Regions from separate parts of the Arthrobacter sp. 1088 genome, predicted to be linked through region 2. Evidence: riboswitches for the same ligand, from Rfam matches in the RefSeq annotation. Region 2 holds a riboswitch; each other region holds the start of a gene.
The links. Region 2 has a riboswitch for thiamine pyrophosphate ahead of thiC (phosphomethylpyrimidine synthase ThiC). Riboswitches for the same ligand answer to the same signal wherever they lie in the genome.
Positions count from the first base shown of each region.

Region 1: linked by a shared signal. The riboswitch ahead of thiO (glycine oxidase ThiO) and the one ahead of thiC (phosphomethylpyrimidine synthase ThiC) in region 2 are both predicted to bind thiamine pyrophosphate.
Region 3: linked by a shared signal. The riboswitch ahead of J2Y41_RS11865 (ECF transporter S component) and the one ahead of thiC (phosphomethylpyrimidine synthase ThiC) in region 2 are both predicted to bind thiamine pyrophosphate.
Region 4: linked by a shared signal. The riboswitch ahead of J2Y41_RS15750 (bifunctional hydroxymethylpyrimidine kinase/phosphomethylpyrimidine kinase) and the one ahead of thiC (phosphomethylpyrimidine synthase ThiC) in region 2 are both predicted to bind thiamine pyrophosphate.

Region 1 covers NZ_JAVDSM010000007.1:27,285-29,480, forward strand. Annotated here, with positions in the region: gene J2Y41_RS12400 (ferritin-like fold-containing protein) at 1-299, shown strand, start outside; gene thiE (thiamine phosphate synthase) at 344-1,027, opposite strand; TPP riboswitch at 1,055-1,172, shown strand; gene thiO (glycine oxidase ThiO) at 1,165-2,196, shown strand, end outside.
Region 2 covers NZ_JAVDSM010000016.1:84,463-86,658, forward strand. Annotated here, with positions in the region: gene thiC (phosphomethylpyrimidine synthase ThiC) at 1-1,098, opposite strand, end outside; TPP riboswitch at 1,094-1,201, opposite strand; gene J2Y41_RS20640 (amidohydrolase family protein) at 1,299-2,196, shown strand, end outside.
Region 3 covers NZ_JAVDSM010000006.1:279,482-281,677, forward strand. Annotated here, with positions in the region: gene J2Y41_RS11860 (ABC transporter ATP-binding protein) at 1-666, opposite strand, end outside; gene J2Y41_RS11865 (ECF transporter S component) at 666-1,286, opposite strand; TPP riboswitch at 1,366-1,502, opposite strand; gene J2Y41_RS11870 (NUDIX hydrolase) at 1,706-2,196, shown strand, end outside.
Region 4 covers NZ_JAVDSM010000009.1:168,863-171,058, reverse strand. Annotated here, with positions in the region: gene J2Y41_RS15755 (Rne/Rng family ribonuclease) at 1-832, shown strand, start outside; TPP riboswitch at 977-1,075, shown strand; gene J2Y41_RS15750 (bifunctional hydroxymethylpyrimidine kinase/phosphomethylpyrimidine kinase) at 1,067-2,196, shown strand, end outside.

The sequences.
Region 1 (2,196 bases), on a different contig from region 2:
GCGGGACGCAACTCTTTGTCCAGAAGGTGGCCTCCGCCGACCAAGCCACGGAAGTTTTACGCATCCTCCTGCGCAGGGCCCTGGCTGACGACCCCCGCCTGGCGTCGCGCCTGGCTTTGTGGGGCCGCCGCCTGGTCGGTGAAGCCCTGACGCAAGCACAACGCGTAGGCATGGAACATCCCCAGCTGGGACCGCTGCTCAAGGGCGGCGGGGACGCGCGCAATGCAGTCAAGGCCCTCACCGCTGAGCTGGCGGAGCGGCATGGGCGACGCATGTCCGGGCTGGGGCTCACGGCTTAGGACACTTTCGAATATCCTCCGCAGCAGCCAGGGCGCCGGGGTGGTTATCCGGCGTCGAGCGCTTCCAGCAAAGTCTTGGCCGCCGCCGTCGGGTCCTCCGCCTCAGTGATGGCACGTACCACCACGATCCGGCTGGCTCCGGCCGCAACCACCTGTTCAACATTGGTGAGGTCTATGCCGCCGATGGCGAACCAGGGGAGGAGGACGCCGCCTACGGTCTCCTCATCCGCGCGCTTTACGGCTTCCGCGGCATATGTGACCAGGTCCAGCCCAACTGCTTCACGGCCTGGCTTTGTCGGTGTTGCCCACACCGGGCCAACACAGAAATAATCCAGTCCGCTCCTGCCGGGGGAGGCAGCTATCGCGGCGTCAACCTGGTCCAGTGTATGGGTGGACAGGCCGATGACCGTGCGGTCGTGGAGGAGGTGCCGTGCAGCGCGTAACGGGATGTCTTTTTGGCCGATATGGAACACCGGAGCCCCGGAAATACTGGCAACATCGGCGCGGTCGTTGACGGCCCACAGCCTTCCGTGCCGTTGGGCAACGTTGTGCAGGACCTCCAGGACCTCAAGCTCCTCGGCGGCCTCGAGCGTCTTGTCGCGAAGCTGGATGATGTCGACGCCGCCCTCAAACGCGGCGTCGACGAAGTCTTCGAAATCGCCCTGGCGTTTGCGGGCATCAGTGCACAAGTAAAGGCGGGCAGTGGTGTGGACATCATGCTGGGTCATGGAAACCAGAGTAGTTCCTCTAAACTGGGCACGTACTGCGGGAGCCGTGACAGCGTCATATGACCGTCCGGCTGAGAGGGCTTCAGCGCCGACCGCTTGACCTGATCCGGCTAATACCGGCGTAGGGAAGGAAACATATGGCAGAATCCCGCCAAAACCCCTTGCAGGCAGACGTTGCGGTCATTGGTGGCGGCGTCATCGGCCTTGGCATCGCCCACGAAGTCCGCCGTCAGGGCCGCTCTGTGGTCCTCATTGATCCCACCCCCGCAGTGGGTGCGACGTTCGCTGCCGCCGGAATGCTGGCTCCAGTCAGTGAACTCCACTACCAGGAGGAAGACCTCCTGGAACTCATGTTGGAATCCTCCCAACTGTGGCCGGCTTTCGTCCGGAGCGTCCACGGCAGCGAATCAGCCGCCGGATACCGCACGACGTCGACCATCGCCGTTGGTGCCGACGCCGCCGACCGCCGTGCGCTGGCAGACCTCCGCACAGTCCAGCAGGCCGCGGGGCTGCGCGTGGAGCCACTGTCTTTGCGTGAAGCGCGCGAGCGCGAGCCTTTGCTCAGCCCCGGGATTTCCTGTGCCTTCGACATACCGGCCGATCACCAAGTGGATCCGCGGCGCCTTGCACGATGCCTCCTGGACGGGTTATCAGCCCACGGACCAAGTGACGCAACCTGGGTTTCCGGAGCGGAGGACGGTTTCGCCCTGCCGTTCCAAGCGTCCCGTTTGCTCTGGGACGGGGAACGCGTCTGCGGGGTCCAGCTCGATTCGGGCGCCGGGCGCGTTGTTTGGGCCTCAGAGACTGTGCTCGCCTGCGGGCTGGATGCAGCCAGGATCGGCGGTCTCCCCGAGGGTCTCAACCTGCCCCTGCGGCCCGTTTACGGCGACATTCTCAGGCTGCGCGTTCCCCAACACCTCCAGCCGCTGCTCACATCCACCATCCGGGGCATGGTCCGCGGGGTGCCGGTCTACATCGTCCCCCGCGACGACGGAACGGTGGTGATTGGAGCCACCCAGCGGGAGGACGGGTTGTCTGCGTCCAGCAACGCAGTGTCCGCCGGGGGCGTCTATCAACTCCTGCGTGACGCCCAAGTGTTGGTTCCTGCCGTGGCGGAGCTGGAACTGTTGGAAGCGACAGCCCGTGCACGGCCAGGCACACCGGACAAC
Region 2 (2,196 bases):
TGCCGTGGCGCCCGGGCGCAGCCCGTCACCGAGGGAGAATGCGACGTCGTACTTGGCGAAGATTTCGCACAGCTCATCGAAGTGCGTGTAGAGGAAGTTTTCCTGGTGGTGCGCCAGGCACCAACCCGCCATGATCGAACCGCCGCGGGACACGATGCCGGTGACGCGGTTGGCTGTCAGCGGCACGTACCGAAGCAGCACGCCGGCGTGGATGGTCATGTAGTCCACACCTTGCTCGCACTGCTCGATCACGGTGTCGCGGAAGATCTCCCACGTGAGTTTATTGGCCTCGCCGTTGACCTTTTCCAGGGCCTGGTAGATCGGGACAGTTCCGATGGGCACGGGGGAGTTGCGGATGATCCACTCACGCGTGGTGTGGATGTCATCGCCGGTGGACAGGTCCATAACGGTGTCGGCACCCCATTGGGTGGCCCACTGCAGCTTGTCTACTTCTTCGGCAATGGAGCTCGTGACGGCGGAGTTGCCGATGTTGGCATTGATCTTGACCAGGAATGCCTTGCCAATGATCATCGGCTCGGATTCCGGGTGGTTGATGTTGTTGGGAATGATGGCCCGGCCTGCGGCGACTTCACTCCTGACGAGTTCAACTTCGCAGTTCTCACGCAACGCCACGAACTGCATTTCAGGCGTGATGATGCCCTTCCTGGCGTAGTGCATCTGGGTGACGGTCTTGCCTTCGACGGCGCGGCGGGGCACCGGCTGCGCGCCCTTCCACTCAGCTGACGCTGCGCCTCGGCGGACGGCCGACTTGCCGTCGTCGAGCAGGTTCCGTTCGCGGCCGGAGTAGGCTTCCGTGTCGCCACGGCCCTCAATCCATGCGGCCCGGAAGGGCTCCAGGCCCACTACGGGATCACTGCCGGGCCCCGCGGTCCGGTACACCTGCAGCGGAGCGTTTGCCTCACCGTTTGGGGACGGTTCAAGCGCGATTTCCGTGACGGGGACGCGAATGCCGTTGGCGGGGTCTTCCAGCCAGGCCAGCGAATGGGACTTCAGCGACTGCGTGACGGTTTCAGCCGCCTTTTCGCTGGTGTTGGCCTGGTTTTCGGCAGGGCTGTGCTGTGTTTCGGTGGTGCTCAAAGGATTACTCACTTCCTTCGCCGGCATTACCCGGACAGGTTCAACGGTCGCAGACTGCTTCAGTCCGATCTCAGCCCCTGCAGGGGCCCCCGTGTGGTCGTAGACGAAGCTACCACAGCTCCCGATCCGGGGCCCAGTCATGATCCAAACGCAGACCCGTCGGTAAACCTGTGTCATGCAGGGCAGATTAGGCTTTTGCCATGGCCAACATCATCGAATTCACCGGTCCTGTGCTTGTTGCAGGAGACGACCAACGGCACGGGCTGTGGTCCGTTGATGGCAACCTGACGTTCGAACGTCCCGTGGCCGCACCCGATTCCATACTGGAGGGATGGGTCCTCCCTGGGTTTGTGGACGCCCATTGCCACATTGGACTTGGCGTCGGCGGGGCAGTTGATGAGCAGACAACCCTTGCCCAGGCCCAAGCCGACCTGAAAGCCGGCACGTTGTTGATCCGTGACGCCGGCTCGCCAAGCGATACACGCTGGGTTCAGCGGCGGGAGGATCTCCCACGGCTGCTTCGTGCCGGGCGCCACATCGCCCGGAGCCGGCGTTACCTGCGTGGATTGGGTCACGAAGTGGAGCCCGGCGAACTCGTGGAAACAGTCCGCAAGGAAGCCCGGGATGGGGACGGTTGGGTGAAACTCGTGGGCGACTGGATCGATCGCGGTGCCGGCGACCTCGCGGTTTCCTTCCCTCGGAACGTGGTGCGGGATGCGATTGCTGCCGCCCACGACGAAGGGGCCAGGGTGACGGCCCACTGCTTCGCTGAAGACACTATTGATGACATGCTCGACGCCGGGATTGACTGCATTGAGCACGCCACCGGCCTTTTGCCCCGGCACATTCCCCGTCTGGTGGAGCAGTCTGTCCCGATTGTTCCTACGTTGGTAAACATCGCGACTTTTCCGGATATCGCAGTCCAGGCCGCACCTAAGTTTCCGGTCTACGCCGAGCACATGACCCGGCTCTGGGAGCGACGACGTGAACGGGTGCTCGAGGCCTTTGAAGCCGGTGTTCGCATCTACGCGGGAACGGATGCAGGGAGTGTGATCAAGCACGGCAGGATCGCTGATGAAATGCAGGAACTTTACGACG
Region 3 (2,196 bases), on a different contig from region 2:
GTCCTTCCACACGGACACACGGTGTTCCACGACAACCAAAGTGGCACCGGTCTTGTCCAGGCAGCGCTGCACGGCGTCCCGAACCTCAAGCACGCCCACCGGATCCAGGTTCGCCGTAGGTTCGTCCAGGAGGATCAGCCCGGGCCGCATCGCGAGGATGCCAGCCAACGCAAGTCGCTGCTTCTGCCCGCCGGACAGGGCCGCCGTCGGGTGATCCAGTGCCAAGCCGCCGCCTGCAGCTGTGCGCAACCCGACGTCGTCGAGCGCTTCATGGACGCGCGCCCAAATTTCTTCCCGGGGAACGGCCAGGTTTTCGGCGCCAAACGCGACATCGTCACCCACCTGGGAGAGCACTACCTGGGTTTCCGGATCCTGCTGCATCAGACCTGCGCGTCCGCGCTGTTCGCGGGGAGCAACGCCGTCGATCAGCAGCGAGCCGGTCTCGTCGGAATCATCCTCCTCATCACCCAGCACACCGGCGAGGGCGTGGAGCAGTGTCGATTTTCCTGCGCCCGATGGACCCAGCAAGAGCACACGCTCGCCGGGCCCGATCCGGAGATCGAGGTCCTGGATGGCGGGTGTGGAACGCCCGGCATGCCGCCATCCCCACCCTTGGGCGGTAATGGCGGCAGGCCGCACCTGGCCGCTGCTTTGCGTGGCAGGCATTAGTTGAAGACGGGCTCCGAAGCAGCCTTCCGCGACGCGAAGGAGCTCAGTACACCGGTCTTGGCCAGCCCGCGGGTGGCAACCCAGGACAGCGCGCCCGCGATGATCGCACCGGAGAGCGTGGTGAAGGCGATGTAAGCCAGCTTGTCGATTGCTTCGTAGGCGATGTTCCAGCCCCAAGGCAGGAAGGAATCGTTGAGACCGCAGAAGAGGCCCGAGCCGGCACCTGCGAGGAGTGCAGCGGAGAGGTCGAACTTCTTGTACCGGAACGCAGCGAAGACGAGTTCCGCGCCCAGTCCCTGGAGGACGCCGGAGATGAGGACGGTGGTGCCGTACTGGGAACCCATGATGAGTTCGCCGGTGGCGGCGACGGCTTCGCAGAACAGGGCTGCGCCCGGCTTGCGGATGATGAGCATGCCCAGGACGGCCGGGATCATCCAGCCACCGGCGATCAAACCGGTGAGCGGCGGATACGTGGCGTTCATGGGAATGGATACGATTGCGGCGCCCTGGGACCAGGCCCAAAAAATCACGCCGCCGGCGATGGCAATCAAAGCTGCCACCACGATGTCTACAACACGCCAGTTATAACTGGTTTTCTTCACGCTTGCCGTGGTCATTTTTTCTGCCTCCTGAGGTACAGGAGGGGAAAGTGCTCCCCGGAAACCCCCGGCCGGCCTGCGCCGCCCGGATCCGGACACTCTGAGAAGCTCGACTCCCTTGCGCCGGTACTAACCGGATCAGGTTCGAGGGTCTGCGGCTGTCCGCACTCTCAGCGCCCTCGCGTCACCTGCATCTCTGCAAGGTCCGACGGCGGCGCTCCCCTGTCGTTATTAATCTGCCCTTATGGGCGTGGTTCAGTTTACACCTGTGGGTGTTCGTGGGCTCCTCGGACTAGTCACAAAGCGGTTGGCTCCCCTTCTCCTGCGTTGCGGGGCCGGCTCTGCGCCCCATTCTCCGGTCTTAGCACGCACACCAGCCCGACAACAGGACCTGAGACAATGATGCAGCAGGAATCGACGCGGCAAAGGGGTAATTCATGACGGACCTTCCCATTACGGACATGCCAGTTCCCCAACCCCGCCTTGCCGCGAGCGTCATCCTGCTCCGCGACGCCCCGGGCGGGCTTGAGGCCTTCGTCCAGCACAGGGTTGCCACCATGGACTTCGCCGCCGGCATGGTGGTCTTTCCGGGCGGCCGGGTTGATGCCGCTGACCAGGATGGATGGGATTACCCTGTCCGGCTGCTGGAACAGCACGCTGCAGACTGGCATCTGAGTTCCATCGCCGTCGATCCTGTACAGGCCCCGGCAAAGTCAGGCATGCTGCTCACCGCTGCCCTGCGGGAAGTTTGGGAGGAGGCCGGACTTCGCCTTGACGCCTCAGACCTTCGCCCTTGGGCAAACTGGGTCACGCCCACGGACATGCCCAAGCGCTTCGACACGTACTTCTATGTAGCCAAGCCTGCTCCGGAAGCAGCACCCCAGCACCAAACTACTGAAGCGTGGCAATCACTCTGGATGCCGGTGGA
Region 4 (2,196 bases), on a different contig from region 2:
GCCTGCTGCCCGGAATGAACGCAAGCGTCGCCGTGGGAAAGGTGGGGGAGCGGTAGCCGAGGAACCAGTCTCCACCCACAGCACCGCTGCCGCCCCGGTAGCTGCGCCAAGTGGCAAGGAGTCGGTTGACCCCGTTCGCCAGGCGAAGGCCGAGGCGACCAGGGCGGCTCTTGCCACCATCGCCGCTGCAGCGCATGCCGCGCACTTGCACGACGACGAAGTTCACCGCGCGGAGGAACTGGCACGCGCAGCCGGTCAGCATCACGACACGGCTGAATCCGTGTCTGATACGGCAACCGGCGATGCCGGGGGAGCGGCCGCAGCTGATGCCGCCAGCCATGAAGCAGCGGTTCGGGAGGCACGGTCCACGCCCGTTTTGCGCTTCGGTGGCGAAGAAGTGGCGCTCCCATTCGTGGAGCACCATGAGGAACCGTCTGCGGGCAAGCCGGCCATGAGCCTGGACCTGCTGGCGGAGGCGTTCTCGCACCTCGGTGCTGCACCGGCTGCCGAGGAAAACACTGTGGATACGGTTTCCGGACCTGCCACGGCTTCCGAAACTTCCGCTGCCTCCGCTGCAAGTGCTGCGGCCACCGACGGTCAGAACGATCGTTCTTCGCGTTCGCGTGGAAGTCGAGGCCGAAGGAACCGTAGCGCGAGCAGGGCACAGGGTGCCGCAAACGAAACCAGCGTGGAGCACCACGAGGTAACTGCCGCAGCCGCGGGTGGAACGGCCCACGAGGCCAAAGCGCCGGCAGCGGAAGAGCCTGCCAAAAAGAAGGCAGCTGACGAGCCCATCATCCTCGGCGTAGGAGTTCCAGCTTCGGAGTTGTAAGCACGTCAGCACTGATGACGTGTTGAAAGAGTCCCGCAATATCCGATGTCGTCGGATACTGCGGGACTCTTTTGTCGCCGGCAGTCACATCCATGCACCCAAGCAGGCCGGTTCCCGGACCGCTGGACTTCCCGGCTACGCTAGGAAACTGACACGGGGTGCCGGGCGCTGGGCCTGGCTGAGATCCAGACCCGTTGAACCTGTCCGGTTAGCACCGGCGAAGGGATGTCCATCATGGCTTCATTGTCCAGTTCCCCTGTCTACCCCCTTGACCCCGCCGGTAGCGTTGGCGGACCCGTGGCTGCCCGGCAACATCCGCGGGTGCTTAGCATTGCCGGTTCGGATCCGTCCGGAGGCGCAGGGATCCAGGCAGACCTGAAGAGCATTGCTGCGCACGGTGGTTACGGAATGGCTGCCATCACGGCGCTCACGGCACAGAACACCCTTGGAGTCAGTGCAGTCCATGTTCCGCCCGTGGAGTTCCTGCGCCAGCAACTGGACGCCATCAGCAGCGATATTGAGATTGATGCCGTCAAGATCGGGATGTTGGGTGACGCGTCCGTCATCCACGAAGTCCGCAGCTGGCTCGAAGACGTGCGTCCCGCCGTCGTGGTCCTTGACCCGGTGATGGTGGCCACCAGCGGCGACCGGCTTCTGCGTGGGAACGCCGAAGCCGCGCTTCGCAGCCTCCTGCCTTTGGCGGATCTCGTTACCCCCAACCTTCCCGAACTGGCTATGTTGCTGGGGGAGCCTGACGCCCCGGACTGGGCAACTGCCCTTGACCAAGGCAAGCGTCTGGCTGCCGAATGTGGAACGACCGTCCTGGTGAAGGGTGGCCATTTGGCCGGAGCGGAATGTCCTGATGCCTTGGTCAATACGAGCGGCTTGCTGCGGCAGGACGTTATCGAGGTGGCCGGTCCCCGTGTGGATACCCGGAACAGCCACGGAACGGGCTGTTCGCTCTCCTCGGCATTGGCCACGGTGCAGGCCCGCAGAGGTGACTGGGAAGCGTCACTGCGGGAGGTTAAGCCGTGGCTGCTGCAGGCCCTTTCTGCGGCCGACGGGCTCGACGTGGGCAGGGGCAGCGGGCCGATCCAGCACTTTCACCATCTGGAGCCAACACGGAATCCTGCTGGCCGGTCCGGCGATTTTGCCGCGCGACTTTGGGCGGAAGCCACGCCGGAGTTGGACGCAATCTACGGCCTGGCCTTCATCCAGGGCCTGCAGTCGGGGAGGCTCCCTGAGCCCGAGTTCAACTACTACCTTGCCCAGGACGCCATCTACCTCAACGGCTATTCCCGGGTTCTGGCCCGCGCCGGTGCCCTTGCCCCCACTGAGGAAGAGCAGCTCTTCTGGGCCAAGGC